DNA from 3 places in the Streptomyces sp. NPDC056486 genome. Region 1 is predicted to be linked to each of the others. Evidence: riboswitches for the same ligand, from Rfam matches in the RefSeq annotation. Region 1 holds a riboswitch; each other region holds the start of a gene.
The links. A riboswitch is a leader RNA that binds a small molecule or an ion and turns the genes downstream of it on or off. The one in region 1 is predicted to bind thiamine pyrophosphate.

Region 1 (9,588 bases):
TGATGATCCTGGAACATCAGGCCGACCCCGCGCTTGTGCGCGGGCACGCCCCGCTGGTCGCGGCCGTCGAGCAGCACCTGCCCGGCGTCGAGCTCCTGGAGCCCGGCGACCGCACGCAGCAGCGTCGACTTGCCGCTGCCGCTCGGCCCGAGGACGCACACGATCTCGTGCCGCGCGACCTCCAGACCGACCCCGTCAAGGACGGCCCGCGCCCCGAACCGCACGGTGGCATCCGCCAACGTCAACAGACCCGCACCCGCACCTGCGCCCACACTCACACTCACACCCATCAGAACTCCCCGGTCGTGCGGTCGGTACGGAGCCGTTCGAGCAGCAGCAGGGACACCGCGCACACCACCATCAAGATCGTCGAAAGTGCCATCGCCTGGCCGTAGTTGAGCTCACCCGCCCGCCCCAGGAGCCGTGCCACGGCGACCGGAAGCGTCGGGTTGTCCGGCCGCGCGATGAACACGGTCGCGCCGAACTCCCCCAGGGACACGGCGAACGCGAACCCGGCGGCGATGAGCAGCGCACGCCGCACCATCGGCAGGTCGACCTCCCGCCACGCCCGCAGCGGCGACGCCCCGAGCACGGCCGCCGCCTCGCGCAGGCGTCCGTCCACCGCGCGCAGGACGGGAAGCATGGTGCGTACGACGAAGGGCACGCCCACCAGGGCCTGCGCGAGCGGCACCAGGATCCACGTGGACCGCAGGTCCAGGGGCGGCTTGTCCAGCGTGATCAGGAACCCGAAGCCGACGGTCACCGCGGAGACCCCGAGCGGCAGCATCAGGAGCGCGTCGAAACCGCGCACCAGGCGACCAGCCTTCCGGGTGAGCGCCGCCGCCGCGAGCCCGCCGATCACCAGGGCGATGGCGGTGGCGGCGAGCGCGTACTGGAGCGAATTCCAGACCGCTTCGATCGGCGGTACGAGGAACGCCCCGCCTTCCGCCGACGTCAGCTCCTTGAAGTAGGTGAAGCCGTAGCCATCGGGCCCGCTCAGCGAGCGCTCGATCAAGACCCCGAGCGGCAGCAGTATCAGCACAGCGATCGTGACCATGACCCCGCCGAGCAGCGCCCACTGCCCCGTGCCGCGCGGCCGCCGCGCCACAGCGGATGCGTCGACCAGCTTCAGCGCGGTTTCGCGCCTGCGCACGGTCCACGCGTGCACGGCGAGGATCACGCCCACCGCCGCGAACTGCACGATCGTCAGGACGGCGGCCGTCGACAGGTCGAGGAGTTGGGCGGTCTGCCGGTAGATCTCGACTTCGAGGGTCGAGTACGCGGGCCCGCCGAGGATCTGCACGACGCCGAAGGAGGTGAACGTGAACAGAAAGACCATGAGGGACGCCGCGGCGACCGCAGGCCCGAGGGCGGGCAGCGTCACCGTCCGCCATGCCCGCCACCGCGAGGCGCCGAGCATCCGCGCGGCTTCCTCCTGACGCGGGTCGAGCTGCGACCAGAGCCCGCCGACGGTCCGTACGACGACCGCATAGTTGAAGAAGACGTGCGCGAGCAGAATCGCCCACACGGTCGTGTCGAGCCGCACGCCCCACATTTCATCAAGAAGACCACCCCGCCCGAGCAGCGCGAGGAACGCGGTCCCGACGACGACCGTCGGCAGCACGAACGGCACCGTGACGACCGCCCGCAGAACCTGCTTGCCCCTGAACTCGAAGCGCGCGAAGACGTACGCGCCGGGGAGCGCGATGAGCAGCGTGAGCGCGGTCGACGCGAGCGCCTGCCAGGTGGTGAACCAGAGCACGTGCCGGACATCGGACTGCGCGAGGACATCGACAACGCGCCCGAACTGCCACTCCCCTCCGACCTTCAGGCCGCGCGCGACGATCGCGGCGACCGGATAGGCGAAGAAGAGCGCGAAGAACGCGACGGGCACGGCCATCAGACCGAGCCGAGCCGCGCTCCCGCGCGAGAGCCCCTTACGGGGCTTGCTTACTTCAGTACGAGCGAGGTCCACGACTTGACCCACTGCTCGCGATTGTCGGCGATCTTCTTCGGTGCCAGGGTCTCCGGCTTGTCGATCTTCACGCCGTGCTTGACGAACAGCTCGGGCAGCTCGGCGGTCTCCCGCACCGGGTTCACGAACATGTTCAGCGGCATGTCGTCCTGGAACTTGGTGCTGATCAGGAAGTCGAGCAGCGCCTTGCCGCCCTTCTCGTTCTTGGCGTTGCTGAGCAGGCCCGCGTACTCGACCTGCCGGAAGCAGGTGCCGGTCGCGACGCCGGTCGGCGCCTCCTTGGGCTGCGGCTTCGCGTAGAGCACCTCGACGGGCGGCGACGAGGCGTACGAGACGACGAGCGGCCGTTCCCCCTTGGCCTTCTTGCCTCCGGCGGACCCGGAGAACTCCTCGTTGTAGGCCTGCTCCCAGCCGTCGACGACCTTGACCCCGTTGGCCTTGAGCTTCTTCCAGTACCCCTCCCAGCCTCCATCGCCGTACTGGGCGGCGGTGCCGAGCAGGAACCCGAGCCCGGGAGAGGAGGTCGAGGCGTTCTCGGTCACGAGCAGGTTCTTGTAGGCGGGCTTGGCCAGGTCGGCAAAGGACTTCGGCGGCGCGAGCTTCTTGTCGGCGAAGTACTTCTTGTCGTAGTTGACGCAGATGTCGCCGCTGTCGACGGGCGTGACCCGATGCTTGCTCTGATCGACGCGGAACTGCGAAAGAACCTGATCCGAGCCCTTGGCCTCGTACGACTGGAAGAGATCGTTGTCCAGCGCGCGAGAGAGAAGCGTGTTGTCGACACCGAAGAAGACATCCCCCTGCGGGTTGTCCTTGGACAGGATCGCCTTGTTCACGGCGGCACCCGCGTCGCCGTCCTTGAGGACGTTGACCTTGTAGCCGGAGCTCTTCTCGAACGCCTTCAGTACGTCCTTCGAGACGTTGAAGGAGTCATGACTGACAAGCGTGACGCTCTTGGAATCGGCCTTGTCACCGCTGCCCGACGAGCTGCCGCAGGCGGAGAGTGCGACGAGCGAGAGGCCGACCGCAACGGCGGTGACGGTGACCTTCTTAGTGGTCCTCACCTTGGTGGTGCTGACTTTGGTGATGCTCACTGAATTGATTCCTCCTGGAGTGACCAGGAAGAGACGCGGCCCTGCCCACAGCCTTGAAGGGGCTGCGGGCAGGGCGCAACAGCTTGAGTGATGTCCGAACTTCCTACCCGGAATGACCCGGGCAAGGTTCAGAGGGTCTGCGGCCAACCTGTCCTTGGTGCCGCACTCTCAGCGCTGTGGCGCTCCCCTGTCGGAATATGAAGATGTGTTCCGGCCAGACTAACGCTCGGACGCGGCGAGCTGACCGCACGCCCCGTCGATCTCCTGACCACGGGTGTCACGAACCGTGACAGGCACCCCATGAGCGGCAATGGCGTCCACGAAGGCCTTCTCGTCCTCCGGCCGCGATGCGGTCCACTTCGAGCCCGGCGTCGGGTTCAGCGGGATCAGGTTCACGTGCACGGGCTTGTTCTTGAGCAGCCGCCCGAGCCGGTCACCGCGCCACGCCTGGTCGTTGATGTCCCGGATCAGCGCGTACTCGATGGAGAGCCGGCGCCCGGACTTGGCCGCGTACTCCCAGCCCGCCTCAAGGACCTCCCGCACGTTCCACCGCGTATTGACGGGTACGAGGGTGTCGCGCAGCTCGTCGTCGGGCGCGTGCAGCGAGATGGCGAGGCGGCACTTGAAGCCCTCGTCGGCGAACCGATGAATGGCGGGGACCAGACCAACGGTCGACACGGTGATCCCACGCTGCGAAAGACCGACACCATCGGGCTCGGGATCCGTGAGCCTACGAATGGCACCGGACACGCGGTTGTAGTTGGCGAGCGGCTCGCCCATCCCCATGAAGACGATGTTGGAAAGCCGTGCGGGCCCGCCCGGAATCTCCCCATCCCTGAGCGCCCGCATCCCATCGACGATCTGGTGCACGATCTCGGCGGTCGTCAGATTCCGGTCGAGACCGGCCTGCCCCGTCGCGCAGAACGGGCAGTTCATCCCGCACCCGGCCTGCGACGAGATACACATCGTCACGCGGTCCGGATAGCGCATGAGCACGGACTCGACGAGCGTCCCGTCGAAAAGGCGCCACAGCGTCTTGCGGGTGGTGTCGTCGTCACAGCTGATGTGCCGCACCACGGACATCAACTCGGGAAGCAGCGCCTCTTGCAGCTTGGCGCGCGAACCGGCGGGGATGTCGGTCCACTGCTCCGGGTCGTGCGCGTACCGCGCGAAGTAGTGCTGCGAGAGCTGCTTGGCGCGAAACGGTTTCTCGCCGACAGCTGCGACGGCTTCCTTGCGCTCGGCGGGCGTGAGGTCGGCGAGATGCCGCGGCGGCTTCTTGGCTCCGCGGGGCGCGACGAAGGTGAGTTCTCCGGGTACAGGCATGGTTCTTCCAGTGTCGCAGACGGTTGGGGCCCGACCGGGCCACCGCCTGTCGGTGACGGTCGCCGCTGGCCCGGCATGCGGCTCACTTGCGCAAGTATTCGAACACGTGACCTAATCAGCTTCATGGCGCCGACCCCCTTCCCCAACGACCTGATCGAGCTCCAGACCGCCTGGACCCGCACGTACGAGGCACTGTCCGCTCCGCGACCGGTTCACCCCGCGAGGCTGCGCCGCACTCTGCAGCAGCTCTCCACTCGCCTGATGTGGCACCCGTACTGGTCCACCGAAGCGGGCAGGTCACCGGCGGCCCGGGTGGAGCTTCGCCGCCTGGCCTGCGCACGCGAGGAAGGGCACACGTCATGAGCGAGGCTTCTGTAACCTGTCGTCGCTTGTACGCCGGGGGGAGCTGACCGTGGAGACCGTCCTGCCCGGGGACAACGAGCTGGCGGGGCGGATGCAGGAAGCGCGCTCAACCCTGTACCTACTGTGCGCCGACGACACCGTAGAGCTCGCCAATGCTCTCGCTCCAGCAACTCCGGCGAGAGATCGCCAGCTCGTAGTCCCCGTCGCCGGACGGGCGGATGGTCGCGGTTTTCTCACGCACCGCGTACCGGCACTGGGAAAATGCCGGCTATGAACGCCTGGGGGACACTGCTCGCGACCATCGTCGGCGCTGCCATCGCGCTCCTGGGACAGCGCCTCGCAAAACGCGCTGAGGACAAGGCGCGTCTGTCGGAGTTGCTCATGGAACAGTGCGCCTTGATCGCCTCCTCTGTGACGGACTTCGAGGATCGGATCTGGGAGGAGCGGGTCCTCGGCATGGAGGGCCGCGTCAGTGGCTACGACCTCCCCGCCCACGTGCTGGCTTCTGTTCGGCTACGGATCCTCACTCGGGACGCCGCCTTGCTCGCGGCACTCGATGAGTTGGACACGGCAGGAAAGGAGCTGGGGAGCTACTGGAGGCAGGGCCGCGTGGACGATGACGCGTACACCAGGCTTTGGACCCGACATCACAAGGCCATACCCAAGTTCATCAACGCGAGCGGCGAGGCGGTCCGCCGCCGCCTCGCATCGGCCTAGCTCCGCACCCGCGTATCGAGGAGACCGAGCTCACGGCCCGACAAGCGCGGCCTGAACTACGTCCAGTCGGCCAGGTCGCCGTACAAGGCAGGCAAGGCGCACTCGGTTCCGCACGGCAACGCGGTCGAGTGGAGCAAGCCGGGGCGAACACCGGGCCCGAACAACTGCAGAGCCGGATACGAAAGGGGCCCGCCGCCCCATGGACGACGAGCCCCTCACGTACAGATACGCAGGTCAGCCGGACCCCACGAAGACGACCAGCAGCAGCCACACCACCGGCGCCGTCGGCAGCAGGGAGTCGAGGCGGTCCATGATGCCCCCGTGGCCGGGGAGCAGCGTGCCCATGTCCTTGATGCCGAGGTCACGCTTGATCATGGATTCGCCGAGGTCACCGAGCGTCGCGCTCGCGGCGACCGCGAGGCCGATGAGCAGCCCCTGCCACCAGGTGCCGCCGTCTATCAGGAACTCCATGCACAGCGCGCCCCCCGCCATCGCGAACGTCACCGCGCCGACCAGGCCCTCGCGGGTCTTGCCGGGGCTGATGCGCGGGGCGAGCTTGTGCTTGCCGAAGCGCCAGCCGATCGCGTACGCCCCGGTGTCGCTGACCACGGTCAGGAGCAGGAACGTGAGCACCCGCATCGCGCCGTCGTCAGCGGTGAGCATCAGCGCCACGAACGTGGCGAGGAACGGGACGTAGAACGCCGCGAAGACGCCCGCCGTGACGTCCTTCAGATAGCCCTCGGGGGGCTCGGTCATCCGCCAGACGAGCACCGCGAGCGCGGTGAGCGCCATGGCGACCCAGGCACCCTCGGGCCCGCGGACATATCCGGCGACGACCATAGCCGCGCCGCCCACCGCCAGCGGGACCAGCGGTGCCTTGATGCCCTTGCGCTCTTCGAGCCGCGAGGTGAGCTCCCAGAGGCCGACCACGACGGCGACCACTATGACGCCGATGAAGACGGCCTTCACGATGAAGAGCGACGCGACGACCGTCGCGCCGAGCCCCACGCCGACTCCTATGGCCGCCCCGAGGTCACGGCCCGCGCTCTTCTTCTGCGGCGCTTGAGGCGCACGCGGCGTCTCAGGGGCGGGCTGTGATGCTGCGCTGGGCATGGGCTCCTGGGGTACTTCAGGTACGTCAGGCATGTCGGGCACGATGGGCATGGGCTGCGTCTCTGATGGATACAGGGCGTCATGCGCATCGTACGCGGGACCTGCCGGGGCAGCCCCTTGAGCAGGGCCCTGGTCGGGCGGCCCCCAGTACCCGGCTCTGGGAGGCGCCCCCCAGGAAGAGTCGTTCACGGATCGGATTCCTCAGTCCTCAGACCACGAGCCCTCAGACCTCGAGCAGCTCGGCTTCCTTGTGCTTGAGCAGCTCGTCCACCTGGGCGACGTACTTCGCGGTGGTGTCGTCGAGCTCCTTCTCCGCGCGACGGCCCTCGTCCTCGCCGATGTCGCCGTCCTTGATCGCCTTGTCGATCGATTCCTTGGCCTTGCGGCGGATGGAACGGATCGAGATCTTGGAGTCCTCGGCCTTGGTCTTGGCGACCTTGATGTACTCCTTGCGACGGTCCTGCGTCAGCTCGGGGAACGTCACCCGGATGATGTTGCCATCATTGCTGGGATTGACGCCGAGGTCGGAGTCGCGGATCGCCTGTTCGATGTTGCGCAGCGCGCTCTTGTCGAACGGGGTCACCACGGCCATCCGCGGCTCGGGCACCGAGAACGAGGCCAGCTGATTGATCGGCGTAAGGGCGCCGTAGTAGTCAGCCACGATCTTGTTGAACATCGCCGGGTGCGCACGGCCTGTGCGAATCGCGGCGAAGTCCTCCTTGGCGACCACGACGGCCTTCTCCATCTTCTCCTCGGCCTCGAGGAGGGTCTCTTCGATCACCACTTGCTCCTGGTGTTGTGAGTGGGCTGCGGGCGCCCCCACACGGTGAAGTAGGGGGAGTCCATGGGGTGTCGGCTGCGTCGCGTCTCTTTCCCTGCACCGTGTCCGACCGGCAGGGCTTTGTCCATCCCCCGGGGGCGTCCCCGGGATCAGGCGCGGGTACCCCCGTCGCCCACGAGTGTGCCGATCTTCTCACCGTTGACGGCACGGGCGATATTGCCGGTGGAGAGCAGCTCGAAGACCAGGATGGGCAACTTGTTGTCGCGGCACAGGGTGATCGCGGTCATGTCGGCGACCTTCAGGTCGCGGGTGATGACCTCGCCGTAGCCGAGCGCGTCGTACTTGACCGCGTCCGGGTTGGTCTTGGGGTCGGAGTCGTAGACCCCGTCGACGCCGTTCTTGCCCATGAGCAGGGCCTCGGCGTCGATCTCCAGGGCGCGCTGCGCCGCGGTCGTGTCGGTGGAGAAGTACGGCATGCCCATACCGGCGCCGAAGATGACCACACGGCCCTTCTCAAGGTGCCGGACGGCGCGCAGCGGGATGTACGGCTCCGCGACCTGGCCCATCGTGATGGCGGTCTGGACGCGGCACTCGATGCCTTCCTTCTCCAGGAAGTCCTGCAGGGCCAGGCAGTTCATGACCGTGCCGAGCATGCCCATGTAGTCGGAGCGCGCCCGGTCCATGCCGCGCTGCTGCAGCTCCGCGCCGCGGAAGAAGTTGCCGCCGCCGATGACGGCCGCGATCTGGGCACCGTCGCGGACGACCGCGGCGATCTCCTTGGCGATCGCGTGCACCACGTCGGGGTCGACGCCAAGGCCGCCCCCGCCGGCGAATGCCTCACCGGAGAGCTTCAGCAGGAAACGACCGGCGACCTTGTCGTCACCACTGTTTGTGTCGGCCTTGGTGGTCATGGAGTTCTCGCTTCTTTTTGCTCGGCGCACATACGAAGAAGGCCACTGCCGGTGGGGTGTCGTTCGCATCCCATGCTCGGCAATGGCCTCCTCGTCAGATCCTGCGGTCGTACGTCGCGTACTGCGTGGTACGCGGGCGACCGCTGTCGACCCTAGCGGGGTCTACCGTCGATCGCGGTACGGACTCAGATGCCGACCTTGATGCGCGAGAAGCGCTTCAGGGTGACACCGGCCTCGTCCAGGACCTTCTGAACGGACTTCTTGTTGTCGAGCGCGTACGGCTGACCGAGGAGGGTGGCCTCCTTGAAGAAGCCGTTGACGCGACCCTCGACGATCTTGGGCAGCGCGGCCTCGGGCTTGCCCTCGGCGCGGGTGGTCTCCTCGGCGACGCGACGCTCGGACTCGACGACCTCGGCCGGGACGTCCTCACGGGAGAGGTACTTCGGCGCGAAGGCGGCGATGTGCTGCGCGATGCCCTTGGCGAGGTCGGCGTCGGCCTTGTCCAGCTCGACCAGGACACCGATCTGCGGGGGCAGGTCGGGCATGGTGCGGTGCATGTACGCGGTGACGAAGGCGCCCGAGAACTGCGCGAAGCGGTCCAGGACGATCTTCTCGCCGAGGTTGGCGTTGGCCTCGTCGACGTACGCCTGGACGGTCTTGCCGGACTCGATCTCGGACGCGAGCAGCGCCTCGAGGTCGGCCGGGGACGTCTTGGCGATGTGCGCGGCGAGCGAGTTCGCGACGGCCTGGAACTTCTCGCCCTTGGCGACGAAGTCCGTCTCGCACTTCAGCTCGACGATCACGCCGGAGGTGTTGTCGTCAGCGATGAGGGAGACCACGGCGCCGTTCTCGGCGGAGCGGCCCTCGCGCTTGGCGACGCCCTTCTGGCCCTTGATGCGCAGGGCCTCGACGGCCTTGTCGACGCTGCCGTCAGCCTCGTCGAGCGCCTTCTTGCAGTCCATCATGCCGGCGCCCGTGAGCTCACGGAGCTTCTTGACGTCAGCGGCGGTGTAGTTCGCCATGATCCTGAAATTCTCTTTCGAAGGTCTGAAAGATCTACGGGTGAACGGCGGGGGCCTGTTGGGCCCCCGCCGTCAACTACCGAACCTGTGAAGGTCAGGCCTGCTCGGTCTCCGTGGCGGGGGCCTCGGCGGCGGCAACCTCGGCGGGGGCCTCGGCCTGCTCGGCGTCGGCGGCCTTCTCCGTCTCGGCGGACTTCTGAACCTCGGCCTCGGCCTCAGCCTCGTCGGCCTTCGGCTCGTCGGCCTTGGCCTCCTCAGCCTTGGGCTCGTCGGCCTTCTTCTCGCCCTC
Region 2 (9,588 bases), on a different contig from region 1:
CCCCACCCTCACGGTGCTGCGCCCGGACGACCCCGCGCTCACACCGGACGCGGAGCACGAGGCGCTCACGCTGACGGTCACGGTGCCCGCCCACACGGAGGTCACCGACGCGGACGTGGAGCGGCTCCTGACGCGTGCCGAGTCCGTGGTGCCCGGCCTGCGGGACCGGCTGCTGTGGCACGAGGTCCGCACCCCCGCCGACATCGCGCGGGCCACCGGCGCCGACGGCGGCGCGGTCCCGCCCCCGTCTCTCGCGGCGGGCGAGGGTCTGCTGCTCCACCCGGCCAACAGCACGCGTCTGCCGGGTCTTTTCGCGGTGGGCGGCTGGGCGCACCCGGGCGGCGGGCTTCCGCACGCGGGCATGTCGGGCACGCTGGTCGCCGGTCTTATCGTGGAGGGACCGGACTTCCGGGGCTCGCAGTGAGCGGGCTCCCGGGCCCCCGCTCTCAGTAGCGGTACTGCTAGTACCGGTACTGCTCGTTGTACCCCGCGTCGTACCCGTTCCCCTGGGCCTGCTCGCCCTGGTACGGATACGGCTGCTCCGGCGGGAGTTCGCCGCCGTACTCGCTGTACTGGCCGTACTGCCCGTAGGGGTCCTCGACACTGCGCTGCTGGGGCACCCAGACCCCGCCGGGCGGCGTCTCCTGATAGGTCCCCGCCCCGTCGGCGTACGGATCGGCGGCGGGGTAGGGCGCGTACTGCTGCTGGTCGCCGTACGCGTCGTAGCCCTGCCCGCCGCCGTACGTCTGCGTCCCGATGTACGGGTCGGAGTACGCGGCGTACTGCTGCTGCCCCGTCTCGCCGTACGCGTACGGCTGCTGGGGGTCATAGCCCGCGGTGGCGTACGTGTCGTAGCCGTAGCCGCTGTCCGCCGGAGCGGACTGCTGCTGGTGCTGCTGCTGCTGCTGTGCGTACGCGTCGTCGCTGTAGACGCCGTACTGCCCGGTGTCGTCGGGCAGCGGCTCCGGGGCGTAGACCCCGGTGCCGGGAGCGGCCTCGGGCGGCGGTCCGGCCGGGCCCGACTCCTCGTACTCCAGGTCGGATACCTGAAGCGTCGGCTCCTGGGAAGCCTCGGCACCCGCACCCCGCTGCGTCGTCTTGCGGCGCTTGCTCAGGCCGGGCTGGCCGCCGAGCGCCCAGCCGGTCGAGAAGCCGCGGCGGAACGACAGCGTCACGTACGTCTGTCCCGTGGCGAAGGCGATCGCGCCGATCCCGATGACCACCACCGACGGAAGCAGCACGCCGATGACCACGCCGAGGAAACCGCCGAAGGCAAGCAGCCGCCAGCGCAGCCGCGCCTTGTACTGCAGCAGCACCTCGCCGAGCAGCCACAGCGCGACGCATCCGAACGCGATGTAGAGGACCGTCCAGCCCATGTACGCCCCTCTCCCCGCGGCCGCCGCCCCCAGGGGTACGGCCGGTCAGGCCTGCGGGTGATGCAGGCCCAGATTTTCGTAGATTTCCAGAGTCGCCGTGGAGTTGTTGAGCGTGATGAAGTGCAGTCCCGGGACACCCTCGGCCAGCAACCGCGCGCAGAACTCCGTCGCGAACTCGATGCCAATGGAGCGTACAGCCGCCGGATCATCTTTGGCTGTGAGGATGCGCTCTTTGAGCTCCGGCGGGAAGGAAGCGTTGCTGAGCTGGGGCAGCCGCTCCAGCATGCGCACGTTCGTCACCGGCATGATCTCCGGGATGATCGGCGTCGAGCAGCCGGCGGCCTCGACCCGGTCGCGCAGGCGCAGATACTCCTCCGGGTAGAAGAACATCTGTGTGATCGCGTAGTCGGCGCCCGCGCGGCACTTGTCGACGAAGTGCCGGACGTCGGTGTCCCAGTCGGCCGAGCGCGGATGCATCGCGGGGAAGGCCGCGACGCCCACGCAGAAGTCGCCCGACTCCTTGATAAGGCGCACGAGTTCGGCGGTGTACGTGAGGCCCTCGGGGTGCTTGATCCAGTCGGCGAGCGGGTCGCCGGGCGGGTCTCCGCGGACCGCGAGCATGTTCCTGATGCCGGCGTCCGCGTACTGCCCGATGATGTTGCGCAGTTCGGCCACGGAGTGGTCGACCGCGGTCAGGTGCGCGACCGGCGTGAGAGTCGAGTCGGCGACGATCTGCTGCGTCTCCTTGACCGTTCCCGCACGCGTCGAGCCGCCTGCCCCGTACGTCACGGAGACGAAGCTGGGAGCCACCGCCTCGACCCGGCGCAGGGCGTTCCACAGGTTCCGCTCGCCCTTCTCGGTCTTCGGCGCCGAGAACTCGAACGAATACGTCGTCTTGCCGGTCGCGAGCATGTCGCGCACGGTGCGTGCGCGATCAGATCTGGTGGAAGCAGTGCCTAGGGCCATACGGGCAGGTTAGCGACGGGGCACCGCTACCGGCCAATCTCCGTCCAACCTGCGGACAGCCGCCCCGAAGGATGGCTGAAGATCGCCGATCAGGCCGAACGCAGCCGCTTCGCGAAGTCGGCCGCGGCTGCCGCCGGATCGTCGGCCTCGGTGATGGCCCGCACGACGACGACGCGGCGGGCGCCCGCTTCGAGCACCTCGTCCAGGTTGCCCGCGTCGATGCCGCCGATGGCGAACCACGGGCGGTTGGTGCCGAGCGAGGCCGTGTACCGGACCAGGTCGAGGCCGGGGGCGTGCCGGCCCGGCTTGGTGGGGGTCGGCCAGCAGGGGCCCGTGCAGAAATAGTCCACGCCGTCCTGCGTCGCCGCCGCGGCGGCCTCGGCGTCGGCGTGCGTGGAACGGCCGATGAGAACGTCATCGCCCAGAATGCGGCGGGCCGCGGGCACCGGCAGGTCGCCCTGGCCGAGGTGCAGGACGTCGGCGCCGATGGCGTGCGCGACGTCCGCGCGGTCGTTCACCGCGAGGAGCTTGCCGTGCCTGCGGGCGGCGTCGGCGAAGACCTGGAGGTGTTCGAGCTCCTCGGCCGCCTCCATGCCCTTGTCCCGCAGCTGCACGATGTCGACGCCGCCGCCGAGGACGGCGTCGAGGAACTCCGGGAGGTCTCCCTGGCGCTTGCGGGCGTCCACACACAGGTAGAGGCGGGCGTCGGCGAGCTGCTCGCGGGCAGGCTTGGTGGCCATGAAGAGGTCCCCCCGGGGTGTCGGTGGCCTACGGGCCGCGTGTCCCCCGGGGGATCACGCGGCCCGCACGCAACGGTTTTCCGTGTCGATCGGTCAGACGGCGAGCGCCTGGGCGCGGCGCTTCACCTCCGTGCCGCGATTCTCGCTCAGAGCCTGCGCGGGGGTGCCGGGCAGGGTCTCGTCGGGAGTGAAGAGCCACTCCAGCATTTCTCGGTCGGAGAAGCCGTCGTCCCTCAGGAGCGTCAGGGTGCCTGTGAGGCCCTTGACGATCTTGTCGCCGTCGATGAAGGCGGCGGGCACCGCGAGCGCGCGGTTCTCACCACGGCGCACGGCGATCAGCTGGCCCTCCTTGACCAGCTGGCGCACACGCGTCACCTCGACGTCGAGCATTTCTGCGATGTCGGGGAGGTGGAGCCACTCGGGGACGAGAGCATCAGTCTTTGCGTCAATCTCGGTCACACGGACAAGCGTATCTCCGGGCACCGACAGCGGCCGGGCAGCGGTCCCCCTCCGGCTGTGGCAGCGCTTACGGCAGCACTGCCTTCTTCAGCGGCACCGCGGGATCCGACGCAAGATCAGGGGAGAGACGGGCGCCCGCCTCGATCAGTTTGCGGCCCTGCGCGAGGTCCCTCGGGCGGCCCACCGCGAGGACGGCCACCAGGGCGCCCCGCCGGAGCCAGCACACCGTCCAGGCCGCACTCGATGGATCGCCGCGCCACACCAGCTCGTCGGCCGAGGCGTGGTGCCCGGCGAACTGGACGAAGCGGCCGAACTGCTCGGACCAGAAGTACGGGACGGGGTCGTACGCCGAAGGGGTCTCGCCGATGATGTTCGCGGCCACCGTGCGCGGGCCCTGGAGGGCGTTGTCCCAGTGGTGGACGAGAAGGCGCTCGCCATACCTTCCCGAAGGGAAGGAGGAGCAGTCGCCGACCGCGTACACATCGGGTTCCGATGTCCGCAGGTGGTCGTCGGCGACGATCTCCCGGTGGGCGCCCAGGGTGATGCCCGAGTCCACGAGCCAGCCCGTGGCGGGGCGTGCGCCGATGCCGACGACGACCGTGTCCGCGGGCAGCCGGGTGCCGTCGGCCAGCAGGACGCTGCCGGGCTCGACGCGGTCCACGCGCGCGTGGGTGCGCAGTTCGGCCCCCGCGTCGGCGTACCAGGAGGTCATCGGCGCCGCGACCGCCGCGGGCAGGGCCCCCGCCAGCGGCCGTTCGGCGGCTTCGACGACGGTGACCGAGCAGCCCGCCTCGCGCGCCGCGGTCACGAACTCGGCGCCGATCCAGCCCGCGCCGACGACCACGACGCGGTGCTGCTCGGCGAGCACGGGCCGCAGCCGCTCGGCGTCGTCGAGGGTGCGCAGCAGGTGGACGCCGGGAACTCCGGAAGTGCCTGGCAGCAGGATCGGCTCGGCGCCGGTGGCGATGACCAGGGTGTCGTAGGGCACCGGACCCGACGAGGTGTCCAGTTCGTGGTCCGCCGGGCGCACGCCCGTGACCTCGTGGCCCAGACTCAGCTCGATGCCGAGCGCCTCGAAGTCGATGTCGAAGGCGGAGCCCTCCGCCTTGCCCAGCAGCACGGCCTTGGACAGCGGCGGCCTGTCGTACGGCTGGTGGGGTTCCGCGCCGATCAGGGTGACCGCACCGGCGAACCCCTGTTCGCGCAGGGCCACGGCGGTCTGCACCCCGGCCATCCCCGCGCCGACGATGACGACGCGCCGCTCTGCCTGCCTCCGCTGCTCGCTCACCCGATCACTGTAGGGCGGCGGGTGACGCGCCCCGCAGAGCGCTACGAGGAGATCTATGACACACCGTCACGGTGCATACCCGGACAGCTCCCCTACTGCCCTCGGACACCAGGGACTAGGGTGCAGGGCAGAACACTCGCGGGAGCCCGGACGTACCGGGCTGAGAGGGAGGCTGGGACGGCCTCCGACCGTACGAACCTGATCCGGGTCATGCCGGCGAAGGGAGGGGCTGGACACCCATGCATCCACGTACATCACCCCACGAGGCGACCGATGTCGCTGTCGTCGGGGGCGGCATCATCGGCCTGGTCACGGCCTGGCGGGCGGCGCAGCGCGGTCTGTCCACCGCGGTCGTGGACCCCGAGCCCGGCGGCGGCGCGGCGCAGGTCGCCGCGGGCATGCTGGCCGCCGTCACCGAGCTGCACTACGGCGAGCAGACGCTGCTCGGCCTGAATCTGGCCTCCGCGCAGCGCTACCCGGAGTTCGCGGCGGAGCTCGCCGAGGCGAGCGACCGCGATCTCGGCTACCGCGCGTGCGGCACGCTCGCCGTCGCCCTCGACTCCGACGACCGCGCCCACCTGCGTGAGCTGCACGCCCTCCAGGAGCGTTCCGGGCTCACGTCGGAGTGGCTGAGCGGGCGCGAGTGCCGCCGCCTCGAACCGATGCTCGCACCGGGGGTCCGCGGCGGCCTCCGCGTCGACGGCGACCACCAGATCGACCCGCGCAGGCTCGCAGCGGCGCTCCTCGTGGCCTGCGAACGGGCGGGCGTGATCTTCCACCGTGCGTGGGCGGAGCGCCTCACCGTCGAACGGGACCGGGCCACCGGAGTCGTCCTCGCCGACGGGACCGCCCTGGAGGCCGGACAGACCGTGCTCGCCGCCGGCAGCCTCAGCGGGCGCCTCGCCGGCGTCCCGGAGGGCGTGCTGCCGCCCGTGCGCCCCGTGAAGGGGCAGGTCCTCCGGCTCACGGTGCCTCAGCGGTACGCGCCGTTCCTGAGCCGCACCGTGCGCGCCGTCGTGCGCGGCAGCCATGTCTATCTGGTGCCGCGCGAGAACGGCGAGCTCGTCGTCGGCGCGACGAGCGAGGAGCTCGGCTGGGACACGACGGTCACCGCGGGCGGCGTGTACGAGCTGCTTCGGGACGCCCACGAGCTCGTACCGGGCATCACGGAACTACCGCTGACCGAGACGCGCGCAGGCCTGCGCCCCGGCTCCCCCGACAACGCGCCGCTGCTCGGCCCGACCGCTCTCCCCGGTCTCCAGCTGGCCACAGGCCACTACCGCAACGGCGTGCTTCTGACACCCGTCACCGGTGAGGTGATGGCGCACGCCCTGACCACCGGTGAACTGCCCGACGAGGCCCGGGGATTCACCCCTCTGCGCTTTGCCGGCGACCCCCTCACGCAGCGCTTCATGGAGCAGCCCGCATGACTCTCTCAGCCGTTACAGCCGTCTCCGTCAACGGAGAAGCACGCGATGTGGCCGCGGGCACCACGCTCGAAGCCCTCGTCGCCAAGCTCACCGCGGCCCCGTCCGGTATCGCCGCCGCGCTCAACGAAACCGTCGTCCCGCGCGCGCGGTGGTCCACCACCGAGCTCACCGACGGGGACCGCATAGAGGTCCTCACCGCCGTCCAAGGAGGCTGAACCGACATGGCAGACGACCCCTTCGTCATCGGCGGGCTCACCCTTTCCTCACGCCTGATCATGGGTACGGGCGGCGCGCCGAGCCTGGACATCCTCGAACGCTCCCTCTTCGCCTCCGGAACGGAGCTGACGACGGTCGCGATGCGCCGCCTCGATCCCGGTGTGCAGGGCTCGGTGCTCTCCGTGCTCGACCGGCTCGGCATCCGGGTCCTGCCGAACACGGCGGGCTGCTACACCGCGGGCGAGGCCGTCCTGACCGCCCGGCTTGCGCGGGAGGCGCTCGGCACCGATCTGGTCAAGCTGGAGGTCATCGCGGACGAGCGCACACTGCTCCCCGACCCGATCGAGCTCATCGACGCCGCCGAGACCCTGGTCGACGACGGCTTCACGGTCCTTCCATACACGAACGACGACCCGGTCCTCGCCCGGAAGCTGGAGGACGTGGGCTGCGCGGCGATCATGCCACTCGGCTCCCCCATCGGCTCCGGACTCGGCATCCGCAACCCGCACAACTTCCAGCTGATCGTCGAACGCGCGGGCGTGCCGGTGATTCTGGACGCGGGGGCGGGAACGGCGTCCGACGCGGCGCTCGCGATGGAGCTGGGGTGTGCGGGTGTGATGCTCGCCTCCGCCGTTACACGGGCTCAGGAGCCGGTCCTCATGGCCGAGGGCATGCGGCACGGGGTCGAGGCGGGGCGGCTCGCGTACCGGGCGGGGCGGATCCCACGTCGGCACTTCGCCGAGGCGTCGTCGCCCGCGCAGGGCATGGCCCGGCTCGATCCGGAGCGGCCCGCGTTCTGAGTGGCGCACGCGAGTGCCGCCCGCCTGTTACAGGTCGGCTGCAGTCGGGGCCCGAGCACGACCGGGCGGGCAACGGTGTCAGCGGTGGCTCGTAGACTCCCTTCGTGGACACGACCCTTCAGGACCCGCTCGTCGGGCAGGTGCTCGACGGCCGCTATCGCGTGGACGGGCGGATCGCGGTCGGCGGGATGGCCACGGTCTACCGGGCCGTGGACACCCGCCTCGACCGCGTGCTCGCGCTCAAGGTGATGCACCCGACGCTGGCCGCCGACGTCTCGTTCGTCGACCGCTTCATCCGCGAGGCCAAGTCGATCGCCCGGCTCTCCCACCCGAACGTGGTGGGGGTGTACGACCAGGGCGCCGACGGTGCGTACGTCTATCTGGCGATGGAGTACATCGCGGGCTGCACCCTGCGTGACGTGCTCCGCGAGCGGGGCGCCCTGCAGCCGCGCGCGGCCCTCGACATCCTGGAGCCGGTCCTCGCCGCGCTCGGCGCCGCGCACCGCGCGGGGTTCGTGCACCGCGACATGAAGCCGGAGAACGTCCTCATAGGGGATGACGGCCGGGTCAAGGTCGCCGACTTCGGGCTCGTGCGCGCGGTGGACACCGTCACGAACACGACCGGCACGATCCTGGGGACCGTCTCCTACCTCGCCCCTGAGCAGATAGAGCACGGCACGGCCGACACGCGCGTGGATGTGTACGCGTGCGGGGTCGTGCTCTACGAAATGCTGACCGGCGCCAAGCCGCACTCCGGTGAGTCGCCCGCCCAGGTGCTCTACCAACACCTCCACGAGGACGTGCCGCCCCCGTCGGCGGCCGTTCCGGGCCTGCCTGTCGAGCTCGATGAACTGGTGGCCTCCGCCACCGCCCGCAACCCCGAGGTCCGCCCGCACGACGCTGTGGCGCTCCTCGGGCAGGCCAGGGCGGCGCGGGCCGCGCTCTCCCTGGATCAGCTCGACGCGGTGCCGCCGCAGGCGCGCACGGCGGAGCACGCACCGCGCGACAACAGCGACGACCGTACGAACGTGATCCCTCGCTCGGTGCGGCCCGTGCAGCTTCCGCTGCCCACGGACGGCGTTCAGGACCAGCGGGACCCACAGGACCAGCTCAACCGCACGAGCATCCTGGCGACGCCGCCCCCCGCTCCACCGGCCGCCCCGGACCGCAGGCGGCGCGCCAACCCGCGCCGCGGGGTCCTCGCGATCGTCGCCGCCGTCCTCCTCGCCCTGGGTCTCGGCGCGGGCGTCTGGTACATCAATTCCGGCCAGTTCACGAAGGTCCCGCCCCTCCTGGCGAAGACCGAGCCGGCGGCCAAGAAGCGCCTCGACGAGGCCGGTCTCGACGTGAAGGACATCAAGCGCGCGTACAGCGACACCGACAAGCGCGGCACGGTCATGGCCACCGACCCCAAGGCGGGCGAGCGCATCCGTGACAACGGCCGGGTGACGCTGACCGTCTCGATGGGTCCCGAGATCGTGAAGGTCCCGAGCCTCGGTGGCACTCCCCTTGCCGAGGCGAAGAGCAAGCTCAAGGACGCCGGGCTGGCTCCCGGGATGACGACCAAGGCCTTCAGCGACGACGTCCGCAAGGGCTCCGTGGTCAGCACGGACCCGAAGTCGGGCAGCAAGCGCAAGGCGGGCTCCGCCATCGCGATGGTCGTCAGCAAGGGCGAGGCAATCGACGTTCCCGACGTGACGGGCGACTCCCAGTCGGACGCGACCCTCGATCTCGAGGACGCGGGCCTCAAGGTCAGGATCGCGACGAAGCGGGTCCACTCCGAGGAGGACAAGGGCACTGTCGTCGATCAGTCCCCCAGGGAGGGCGAGAAGCAGCTCGCCGAGGGTGACACGGTCACGCTGACGCTCTCCAAGGGTCCCGAGATGATCGAGGTGCCGGACGTCGAGGGCATGAGCGTCGACGACGCCACGCAGAAGCTCGAGGACGCGGGCTTCGACGTCGACGAGGACCGGGGGCTGCTCGGCATCTTCGGAGACAAGGTGGAGAGCCAGTCCGTGGAGGGCGGCGACAACGCCCCCAAGGGTTCGACGATCACCATCAAGATCCGCTAGCCCTGGCCGGGTCCGCCGACAGGTTCCGCGCGGGCCCGTGCCACCCTGGAGCGGGTGAGCAGCAAGAACTCCCCCAGCATCCCGTCCCGCAATCCCGTCGGCGGCCACGTCCCGGTGGCCGGCGGCCTCGCCTCCGCAGGGCTTTCGTACGCCCGTGAGCTCGGTGCCGAGGCCGTCCAGGTCTTCGTGGCCAACCCGCGCGGCTGGGCCACCGGGCCCGGCAATCCGCAGCAGGACGAGG
Region 3 (9,588 bases), on a different contig from region 1:
ACGGGCGACCCTGTACATGGGGAGCTTGCCAGTAGGCGTGCCCTTGGGAAGACCGCTTCTCAAGCTTGCGGCGCAGCGCTTTGGCGGCCTGGAACACGAACTCGGCTTCGGCATCGTCCAGGTCGGCGGGAATCAAGGGGTGCTTCCCCTGTGGCAGCTGCTCGAGATCAGCCTCAGGCGACGCACCTTGGGCGGGGTTACTGGTGGTGGCCTCAATGGCAGCCGGATTGGCTCCCCCGACGAGGAAGTCCGGTGCGCCTCCGGTGTGTTCGAGGGTATGTCCCTGTTCATGAAGCGCCGCGAACAGGGCCAGCTCCAGGACGCGAGGGGAGAAGCCACCGGTTTGGAACTCGCGGATGAAGCTTCGGTCGGCGCCGCGGAACGTGGTGAAGGTTTCATCCATCAGCCGCCGGGTGGCCTGGTGGATGTGGTGGTCGCGGAGGACTCGGAAGCGCGAGTCGGTAACCTCGTCGGATACCTTGCGCACGCGCTCGAACAAGCTGTTGGGCATAGCGGCATATCTACACCAGAGCACCGGCCCGATCTCATGTTTCTGCCGATCGCCTCAAGTCCGCATCGCGCAAGACCTCGCCACTGGCGGTTTTGGCGCTGCCGGGCTGACCACAGGACCAAGGAACAACGATCCGGCTAGCTCGCCCTGCACTGGGTCAAGGACAGCGACGGCCTCACGGAGTCCCCGCCGATCCGCTGGGTACAGCCACCTCACCTACCGGGTTATGCCGACAACCTCCCCACTTGCCCCCCTTGCGGTCGTCGCAATTCGACTGTCGTCCCGTCTCAGCTTCTGACGCTTTGCAGCCCAGAGAGATAATGGTCATGAGAGCTCCTCCCCCAGAGTGCTTGATCGCCTTCTCAATATCTGGTGCCTACGAGTTCAGAAGGCCGCAGCCAGTCAACGTCTGCCTACCGTCGGCACAGGCCGGTGACCCGGACCTCCGCCCGGACGACGTCGGTCACCGGCTGGCGGTTTTCTGAACCCTTTGGGGGCCGTTGCTCCGAACTCAGCTACTCCGGCGGATCTGACACGCCGCGCGGGTTGTGAACCCACTGGTTACGCCTCTGGATGAGGAAGTCCTCGAGCCCCGTGCCGCCGACGACTGCACCGCGCAGGAAACTACGACGTTCCACTTGATCACTCCAGGGGTTCGTGACCGTCCCTGCCGCACCATTTGGGCGGCGGGGTCGCGAGAGGCGATTGCGGAACCTAAGAGCCCCGGATTGACGGTGCATCAACAACCGATGAAGTGGAAACGTCTGCTGTCGGCCTATTGCGCCGCCCCCTTTGCCCGAACCTGCCGCCTCGCCGGTGGGCGACGACCGGCCTGGTCGACCTTGACGACGGCACGGCTGCTCTCGGTGCCCCGCGCGTACCTCGACGCGGCCGCACGCACCTTCGCGGGCGACGGCGGGATCGCCGTCGGCAGGGACGACGAACCCCGTCTTGAACTCGACCGGCCCTGCTGGTTGCGCGCCCGGGAGTCGATCACGGACGCCGTCCCGGCCGCCGCCACACCCGAGCGCCACGTGCCGGTTGAGGACGCGAGAGCGGTTTCCTCGTTCACCGTGCTCCGTTCCGTGCGGGCGGCGGTGCGCGGCGAGTTCAGGCCAGCCGTACACCAGAATTGGTCCAGACCTTGACAGGTTCAGACCATTTCGCTTGAGTCTCCGACACCCCCATGGCGGCGTGGAACCCGCCTCCAGCCCGCCTGATAGGAGATGTCGCGTGATCAAACGTCTCATCAGTTTCGCAGCAGCGTTAGGTGCGCTCTGCGCCATGATCGTCCTTGGCCCGGCCGCCACCACGGCGTCCGCCGCCGCGTGCGCAACCCCCTGGAACTCCTCCTCCGTCTACACGGGCGGCAACAGCGCCTCGTACAACGGGCACAACTGGACCGCCAAGTGGTGGACCCAGAACGAGACGCCGGGCCGCACCGACGTCTGGGCGGACGCGGGCACCTGCGGCGGTGGCACCGATCCGGGCAACCCCAACCCGTCAGGATTCGTGGTCAGCGAGGCGCAGTTCAACCAGATGTTCCCGAGCCGGAACTCGTTCTACACATACAAGGGCCTGACCGACGCACTCAAGGCGTACCCGGCCTTCGCCAACACCGGCAGCGACACCATCAAGCGCCAGGAGGCAGCCGCGTTCCTCGCCAACGTCCACCACGAGACCGGCGGTCTGGTCCACATCGTCGAGCAGAACCAGGCCAACTACCCGCACTACTGCGACGCCAACCAGCCCTACGGCTGCCCCGCGGGACAGGCCGCGTACTACGGCCGCGGTCCGATCCAGCTCAGCTGGAACTTCAACTACAAGGCGGCGGGCGACGCGCTCGGCATCGATCTCCTGCGCAACCCCTACCTGGTGGAGCGCGACCCGGCGGTCGCCTGGAAGACCGGTCTTTGGTACTGGAACACGCAGTCGGGTCCGGGCACCATGACACCGCACAACGCCATGGTCAACAGCCGCGGTTTCGGTGAGACCATCCGCGCCATCAACGGCAGCCTGGAGTGCAACGGCGGCAACCCCGGCCAGGTCCAGAGCCGGGTCGACCGCTACAAGCAGTTCGCCCAGGTCCTCGGCACCACGCCGGGCTCCAACCTGAGCTGCTGACCCTTCCTTCTCCGCGCACGACGGCCGGGCGGACCTGATCCCGTATCAGATCCGCTCGGCTCCGCGCGTCGCGCCCTGCTCCGGTGGCAGCAGCCGGAACGGAACACCGGATGCCGGGCCCACTCGGCCGCGAACTCGGTGACACCCATTCCCCAGCACGCGCCAGGCGCCGCTCCCTCTCGCCGGGGCAGGCACGCAAGCACCGGTCCAGACGGTGGATGCGGTGTCGCAAGAAGTCCCGTACCCGGGCGCGGCCCTCCACCAGCCCGCTTGCGGCATCAGCCGATGCGGACAGGTCGGGCCCTTGCGGCCTGAGGATCCCCCGTCGGTTCCGCCAGCAAATCCGTGTCGTTTCGTGAGGTACCCGAGTGCGAACTTGCGTTCCCGAAGGAGGTACATTGCGTAGCGACCACCGCGGGAGCTCGGGAGTAGCCGGGCTGAGAGGGCGGACGGGACTTGCTCCCCTTTCGCCGACCGCATGAACCTGGACCGGGTAATGCCGGCGTAGGAAGAGTGTTGACGATGGATACTGCCTCCGTACCTGCCCGGCACGGCACTGCCGTTTCCCGTGATGCCGTGGCGGATGTGATCGCGTCTCTGCGGACCTCCGCACCCCTTGTGCACTGCCTGACCAACGTCGTGGTGTCGCCGTTCACCGCGAACGTGCTGCTCGCGGCGGGGGCTGCCCCCGCGATGGTGCACAGCGCGGAGGAGGCCGGAACGCTGGCCCGGGTGGCCGGGGGTGTCCTGGTCAACCTGGGAACGGTGACGTCCGTGACTGCGGCGGCGATGCGTGTCGCGGTGACAGAAGCGGCCGGGGCCGGGCGGCCGTGGGTGCTCGACCCGGTGGCGGTCGGCCCGCTGCCCTGGCGTACCGAGCTCGCCCACGAACTGCTGGAGAGCGCACCCCCGGCGGTCGTTCGCGGCAATGCTTCCGAAATCCTGGCACTCGACGGGGGCAGGGGTGGGCGCGGCGTGGACAGCACGGACGCCCCGGAGGCGGCGCTGGCCGCGGCGGGCGCGCTGGCCCGGCGCTACGGCTGCGCGGTCGCGGTGAGCGGTCCGGTGGACGTTCTCACGGACGGGACGCGAGTGGTGCGCCTGGCCAACGGGCACCCGCTGCTGACTCTGGTGACGGGAACGGGCTGCTCACTGGGCGCTCTGGTGGCCGCCTGCACAGCCGTCACCGGCGACGCGCTCCTTGCCGCCACTGCCGCGACCGGTCTGCTCACCGTGGCCGCGGAGGACGCCGCCACCCGCTCTGCGGGGCCCGGCACGTTCGCGGTCGCCCTGATCGACGCGTTGTACGAGCTCAGCCCTGAGCGGCTCGCTGAGGCTCTCAACCTGCACTGAGCATGCGCGTACCGCGGGGTCCTGCGTGAGCAGTGGCCTGGACGCCACCCGCTGCACAGTGCCCGCCCGCCCTGGGGCGCGCCCTCAACACCGAGTCTGGCTGCCCTGTCCCCCTCCCGCCCCGGTGAACAACTCAAGGTCCCTGCACGTCAGGGCCTGCCTTCCCCCGTACCTCCCGATGCGTTTCCCGCGCCCTTCCCCGGCTGGGAGCCAAGGACTCACCCATGCGACCTCCTCTGGACCTGTCCCTGTATCTCGTGACCGACACCAGGCTCTGCGGCCGCCGCGGTGTCGGCCCTACCGTTGCGGCGGCCGTCAAGGGCGGCGTAACCGCCGTCCAGTTGCGCGATCCGGACGCGGACGCCCGCACGCTGTTCTCACTCGGCCGGGCGATCCAGGCCGAACTCGCGGGCACTGGCGTCCCCTTGATCGTCAACGATCGCCTGGACGTGGCGGTCTGGTTGGACGCGGACGGCGTCCACCTCGGGCAGCGGGACGTCTGCCCCGAGAGCGCCCGGCGCCAGCTCGGTCCCCATGCGTACATCGGCCTGTCCGTCAGCCGTCCCGAGCAGCTGGCGCACGTGCCGGACACTGTCGACCACCTCGGTGTCGGTCCGGTGTTCCCGCAGTCCACCAAGCCAGACGCGGACGCCCCGCTCGGTCTGGGCGGCCTGGCCCGGATCGTCCGGGAGAGCCCGCTGCCCTGCGTGGCCATCGGCGGGATCGGCGTGTCCGAGGCCGCTGCGGTCATGGGAAGTGGCGCGGCCGGGATCGCCGTCGTCAGCGCGGTCTGCGGGCAGCCCGACCCCGAGGCCGCAGCCCATTTTCTCGTTCGCACCCTGCGACAGGAGATCCCCGCGTGACCAGCCCGCCCATCGCCCTGACCATCGCTGCCAGCGACCCCTCCGGCGGCGCCGGGATACAAGCCGACTTGAAGGCGTTCTCCGCCAACGGCGCCTACGGAACAGCAGTTCTGACCGCCCTGACCGCACAGAACACTCTGGGCGTCACCGGCATCCATGCCGTCCCCCCGGCGTTCGTCACCGAGCAGCTCGACACGCTGTTCGCCGACGTCCCGGTGGACGCCGTCAAGATCGGCATGCTGGCCGACGCCGCCATCGCCGCAGCCGTCGCAGAAGCCCTGGAGCGGCACCGCCCCCGGTGCGTCGTCCTCGACCCCGTCATGGTTTCGACCAGCGGCCACCGCCTCCTCGAGGCCGATGCGGTGACGGTACTGCGCGAGCGTCTCCTGCCTCTGGCCGACCTCATCACCCCCAACCTCCCCGAGGCCGGCGACCTCCTGGGCATCGCCGCCGCAAAGAACCGCGCAGAAGCCGTCGAGCAGGCCCACGCACTCCTCGAAACCGGCGCCAGGCGCGTCCTCCTCAAGGGCGGCCACCACACACATGACGCACAATCCGTGGACATCCTCGTCGACGCCACGCGCGCCACCGGCGCCTGTGCCGCGGGTGTCACCGAGCTGTCCGCACCTCGCGTCAACACGCGCAACACCCACGGCACCGGCTGCACCCTCTCCGCCGCGATAGCCGCCCTGCGCCCGCAGCACGACGACTGGCACACCACCGTCAGTGCCGCGAAGGCGTACCTGACCGGGGCCCTGCGCGCGGCCGACACCCTGCATATCGGCCGCGGCCACGGACCCGTCCACCACTTCCACCAGTACTGGAGCTGAGCCCCATGACCACAACGTTCTGCGACGAACTGTGGACGGCCACGGCCGAGATACGTGCGGCCATCGACAAGCTGCCGTTCGTCATTGCCCTCGGCGACGGCACCCTGGACCGGCAGAAGTTTGTCTACTACCTGGCCCAGGACGCCCACTACCTGCACGGCTACGCCCGCGCGCTGGCCAGCGCCGCCGCGAAGGCGGACCGGCCGCAGGACATCGCGTTCTTCGCGAAGTCCGCCCACGACGCCGTGGTCGTCGAGAGCTCCCTGCACGAGAGCAACGTCGTCGACATCGACGCCTGGACGCCCTCCCCCACCTGCACCGGATACACCTCCTACCTGCTCTCCGTGGCCCACACCCAGGGCTACCCGGAGCTGGCCGCCGCGGTCCTGCCCTGCTTCTGGATCTACGCCGAGGTGGGCCGGGCGCTCCTCGAGCGAGCCGGCGACCTCGCCACCCACCCCTACGGCGACTGGATCGGCACGTATGCCGACGAGGAGTTCGAAGCCGCCACCGAACGCGCCCGACAGATCGTCAACCGGCTTGCGGACCAGGCCGACCCGGCCACCCGCGCACGGATGCGTACGGTCTACACCACCGCGTCCACCTGGGAGTGGATGTTCTGGGACGCCGCCTGGCACATGGAGTCCTGGCCCGTCGGCGCCGCCCCTGCCCAGGTTTCGGAGCCCGCGAAGTGACGACCACCACCGAACCCACCACCCCGGAACCGGCCCCGGCGAACGAGGCGCCGCTCACCCTCGACCAGCCCACACCCAAGGTTCTCAGCGGCCTGGACCAAGGCGCCTTCTGGGCCAACCTGGGCGTCAGCCTGCTCGGCTTCAGCGGCATGCTGGTCGTCCTCGACCCCCTTGGCACCGGCAGTCCGACCCTGTCGTTCGCAGCGGCCGTCACCGCGTCCGTCGTCGGCACCCTGATCGGCACCGTCGCCCTCGGCCTCGCCGCCATCACCGGGGCCCGAACCGGCGCGCCCTCGATGGTCCTGCTGCGCGGCCTGTTCGGCGCGAAGGCGTCCTACCTGCCCACCGTCCTCAACGTGCTGCAGATGGTCGGCTGGGCCGTCTTCGAGCTGGTGGTCATCTCCACCGGCCTGAAGATCCTGGCCCGCCAGGCCTTCGGCGAGCCGGGACCCGGCTGGCTGTACGTCCTCGTCGCGGGCGCGGTGACGACAGCGCTCACGCTGCGCCCGCTCGGCGCCCTGCGCATCATCCGCCGCTACGTCACCATCGCCGTCGTCCTGGCCATCTGCTACCTGGGCTGGGACCTGGCCGGCCGCGGCATTCCGATGGAGGGCGGCTCATGGAAGGACTTCTGGTTCGCCGCCGACAGCGTGATCGCCGTGTCGATCTCCTGGCTGCCGTTGGTCGCCGACTACTCGCGGCACTCCCGCAGCGAGAAGGAAGCATTCGGCGGCCTGGTCATCGGCCAGACCCTCGCGGGCGTCGCGGGCTCGGTCCTCGGCGTGGCCGCCCTCGCCATGATCGCGTTCGACACCACCGACCCGTACAGGGTCTTCGACCCTTTCACCGCCACCAGCGTCGGCGTGATCTGCTTCGGTGTCCTGGTCCTGCGCGAGGTCGACCAGTCCTTCGCCAACGTCTACTCCACCGCCGTCTCCGCCCAGAACCTGCTGCCCCGGGCCGACCGCCGCATCCTGTGCCTGATCAGCGGCACCCTGGCCACCGCCCTGGCACTTCTGGTGAACATGGACAGCTACGCCAGCTTCCTCTACCTGATCGGCGCGGTCTTCATCCCGATGTTCGCCGTCCTCGTCGTGGACTTCTTCGTACTCGGCGGCCACCGCACCTGGGACGTCTCAGAACAGGCCCCCACCCGCCGGATCATGCTGCTGCCCTGGGCACTCGGCTTCGCGACCTACCAACTGATCGCACCGACGAACATCGCCGGCTGGTCCGACTTCTGGGCCTGGCTGCAGGACGCCGTGGGCTTCACCGTCCAACCGTGGATGAGCGCCTCCCTGCTCTCCTTCGCGGTAGCTGCCCTCACCACCCTCGCCGTGGGCCACAGGCGCCGACACGTTTCAGCTTCGCCCGGGCGGCACCCCGGGCAGTGACACGTAGCGCCACGGGTACCACCCGGCCGGCGACACCCCGGGGCACACCACCGCATGCACGGCCGCCCCACCCGATGCCATCCGGCAACCGGGGCAGGCTCAGTGGGGTGAAGAGTCAGAAGTGTCAGACAGACACCGTCCACCACCGCGATGATGTCCCCTCAGGCAGCGGTACAGGGCGTCGAACACGCGATCCGAGAGCACAAGGTGGACATGGAACTATCAGGGCTCTCCTCTCAAGCTGTCTCACTCATTGCGGATTTCGTGGGCGGAGTTGCCCAGAACGCAGCAACGCAGGCCGTATCTGACCTCATCGCGTCACGGCTTGCCGGAAGCCCCTCCGGCGCCCAGGCCTATCTGCGGCTCCAGCAGGATCCACAGAACGACCAGCGGCAACAGGAAGCTTCCGACGCCCTGACATCAGAGGCAACAGCCGACGCACAGTTCGCCGAGGAGCTGCGTGAGGCCGTAGCAGCCGCCACGGCCGGTCCAGCAACAACAGCACGCAGGGCCCGGCATCACGGCCGGCGGCATCAACGTCGGAGGGAGCGTTGGGGACGGAAACCAGCTTGCTGGCCGGGACATCAACATCTCGCGTCGTAACGTCAGACTGGGAATCGGCGGACTGGCCCTGCTGGCCCTCATCGGCGGAGGGCTGGCGCTCTACCAGCAGCTCCATGATGACTCTGCCGATCAGAAGCCCCAGCAGGGCTCCCCCGCCACCGGGGCAGCAACGCCACGAGGCGACAGCCAGAGCAACGAGCAGGCAAGGACTCTGCCCAAAACTGCCTCGCTCGACGGCATCGCAGCTGTCCTGAAGCCGACTGTCGGCCCATGCCTGAAGCTCACCAAGGACGATCCGGAGATCGACGAAGTCGACAAGGCGCGCGGCGTGAACCGCAAGGGCTGGTGCCGCTACAAGGACGCGAACCTTGAGTTCCGTCTGATCGACAAGAGCGTTCTCGAGAAGTTCCTGAAGAAGAGCGATGCGACCAGCAGCCCGGTCGGCGAGCTGCTCGGCAACGGATTCTCGGTGCGAGTGAGCGCAGCCGCCGACGGGAGCGAAGCAACAGTGACCCAACAGATCAAGGCAGCCGGGTTGATGTTTCTGGACTGCCAGAAGGACTTCGCCCCCCATGACGGCGTCAAGGTGATCGAGGCCGCGACGCCTGGCTGCCGCTACACCGACACCAACCTCTGAGGATCTCCTGGGTGACACGGTGACAGGGACGGGCCACTGACCATCGAGGGCCTCCTGGTCGCAGGTGCGAAAATTAACGCTGCGAATCATCACAGCAATACGCCGCTGCCAAGGGCAGTTTTCTGCTCTCAGGACGAGGGCGCGACGATCCGGCTGCTGCTGAAAGCCGGTGCCAACCCCGACCGGGAGAACGGGCATGCTGTGAGCCCGCGGGCGCTGGCGGCACGGATCGCCAACTACGACGCGGCTGCCCATTCCGGGCGGAGTGCCTTCCTCCTAGGCTCCGCCGCCTGCTGTGCCCGAACGAGATTCACAGACAGCTCTGTCAGGGAACCACGAAGAAGACTGAGCGTTTTCCAACCTCAGGTTGACGCGTGGTGAAGGACGAGGACGGCTTTCACCATGTCGGTGATCCGGACAGGTTTCGAGGTCCGCATCCGTGAGACCGACCTGACCGATCTGACCTGCGGACTGCGCGCCGGACTGGTCGACGTCGCTCTGACCCGTGGGTCGTTCGACGAGACCGGTCTGACAGTGCACGAGCTGTGCGTCGACCCAGTCGGCGCGGTGCTGCGCGTCCACTGGCCCGCCGCGACTGCCCGAAGCTGGCCGACCTG

Region 2: another riboswitch for thiamine pyrophosphate. It lies ahead of thiO (glycine oxidase ThiO); the one in region 1 lies ahead of ACFQ7F_RS15860 (thiamine ABC transporter substrate binding subunit).
Region 3: another riboswitch for thiamine pyrophosphate. It lies ahead of thiM (hydroxyethylthiazole kinase); the one in region 1 lies ahead of ACFQ7F_RS15860 (thiamine ABC transporter substrate binding subunit).

The regions. Positions count from the first base shown of each region.
Region 1 covers NZ_JBHTSF010000033.1:4,859-14,446, forward strand. Annotated here, with positions in the region: gene ACFQ7F_RS15850 (ABC transporter ATP-binding protein) at 1-290, opposite strand, end outside; gene ACFQ7F_RS15855 (ABC transporter permease) at 290-1,975, opposite strand; gene ACFQ7F_RS15860 (thiamine ABC transporter substrate binding subunit) at 1,951-3,066, opposite strand; TPP riboswitch at 3,149-3,265, opposite strand; gene rlmN (23S rRNA (adenine(2503)-C(2))-methyltransferase RlmN) at 3,286-4,392, opposite strand; gene ACFQ7F_RS15870 (hypothetical protein) at 4,516-4,755, shown strand; partial or broken gene ACFQ7F_RS15875 (hypothetical protein) at 4,820-5,029, shown strand; gene ACFQ7F_RS15880 (hypothetical protein) at 5,026-5,472, shown strand; gene ACFQ7F_RS15885 (phosphatidate cytidylyltransferase) at 5,707-6,774, opposite strand; gene frr (ribosome recycling factor) at 6,809-7,366, opposite strand; gene pyrH (UMP kinase) at 7,516-8,277, opposite strand; gene tsf (translation elongation factor Ts) at 8,463-9,299, opposite strand; gene rpsB (30S ribosomal protein S2) at 9,394-9,588, opposite strand, start outside.
Region 2 covers NZ_JBHTSF010000030.1:65,388-74,975, reverse strand. Annotated here, with positions in the region: gene ACFQ7F_RS15205 (phytoene desaturase family protein) at 1-424, shown strand, start outside; gene ACFQ7F_RS15200 (hypothetical protein) at 462-1,376, opposite strand; gene metF (methylenetetrahydrofolate reductase [NAD(P)H]) at 1,422-2,342, opposite strand; gene thiE (thiamine phosphate synthase) at 2,432-3,082, opposite strand; gene ACFQ7F_RS15185 (Rv2175c family DNA-binding protein) at 3,176-3,541, opposite strand; gene ACFQ7F_RS15180 (NAD(P)/FAD-dependent oxidoreductase) at 3,609-4,775, opposite strand; TPP riboswitch at 4,958-5,071, shown strand; gene thiO (glycine oxidase ThiO) at 5,069-6,259, shown strand; gene thiS (sulfur carrier protein ThiS) at 6,256-6,474, shown strand; gene ACFQ7F_RS15165 (thiazole synthase) at 6,481-7,275, shown strand; gene pknB (Stk1 family PASTA domain-containing Ser/Thr kinase) at 7,380-9,347, shown strand; gene ACFQ7F_RS15155 (deoxyribonuclease IV) at 9,402-9,588, shown strand, end outside.
Region 3 covers NZ_JBHTSF010000178.1:6,929-16,516, reverse strand. Annotated here, with positions in the region: gene ACFQ7F_RS39500 (hypothetical protein) at 1-511, opposite strand, end outside; gene ACFQ7F_RS39495 (hypothetical protein) at 1,261-1,659, shown strand; gene ACFQ7F_RS39490 (glycoside hydrolase family 19 protein) at 1,796-2,635, shown strand; TPP riboswitch at 3,040-3,164, shown strand; gene thiM (hydroxyethylthiazole kinase) at 3,212-3,988, shown strand; gene thiE (thiamine phosphate synthase) at 4,213-4,851, shown strand; gene thiD (bifunctional hydroxymethylpyrimidine kinase/phosphomethylpyrimidine kinase) at 4,848-5,681, shown strand; gene tenA (thiaminase II) at 5,687-6,376, shown strand; gene ACFQ7F_RS39465 (purine-cytosine permease family protein) at 6,373-7,770, shown strand; gene ACFQ7F_RS39460 (hypothetical protein) at 8,663-8,971, shown strand; partial or broken gene ACFQ7F_RS39455 (LysR substrate-binding domain-containing protein) at 9,398-9,588, shown strand, end outside.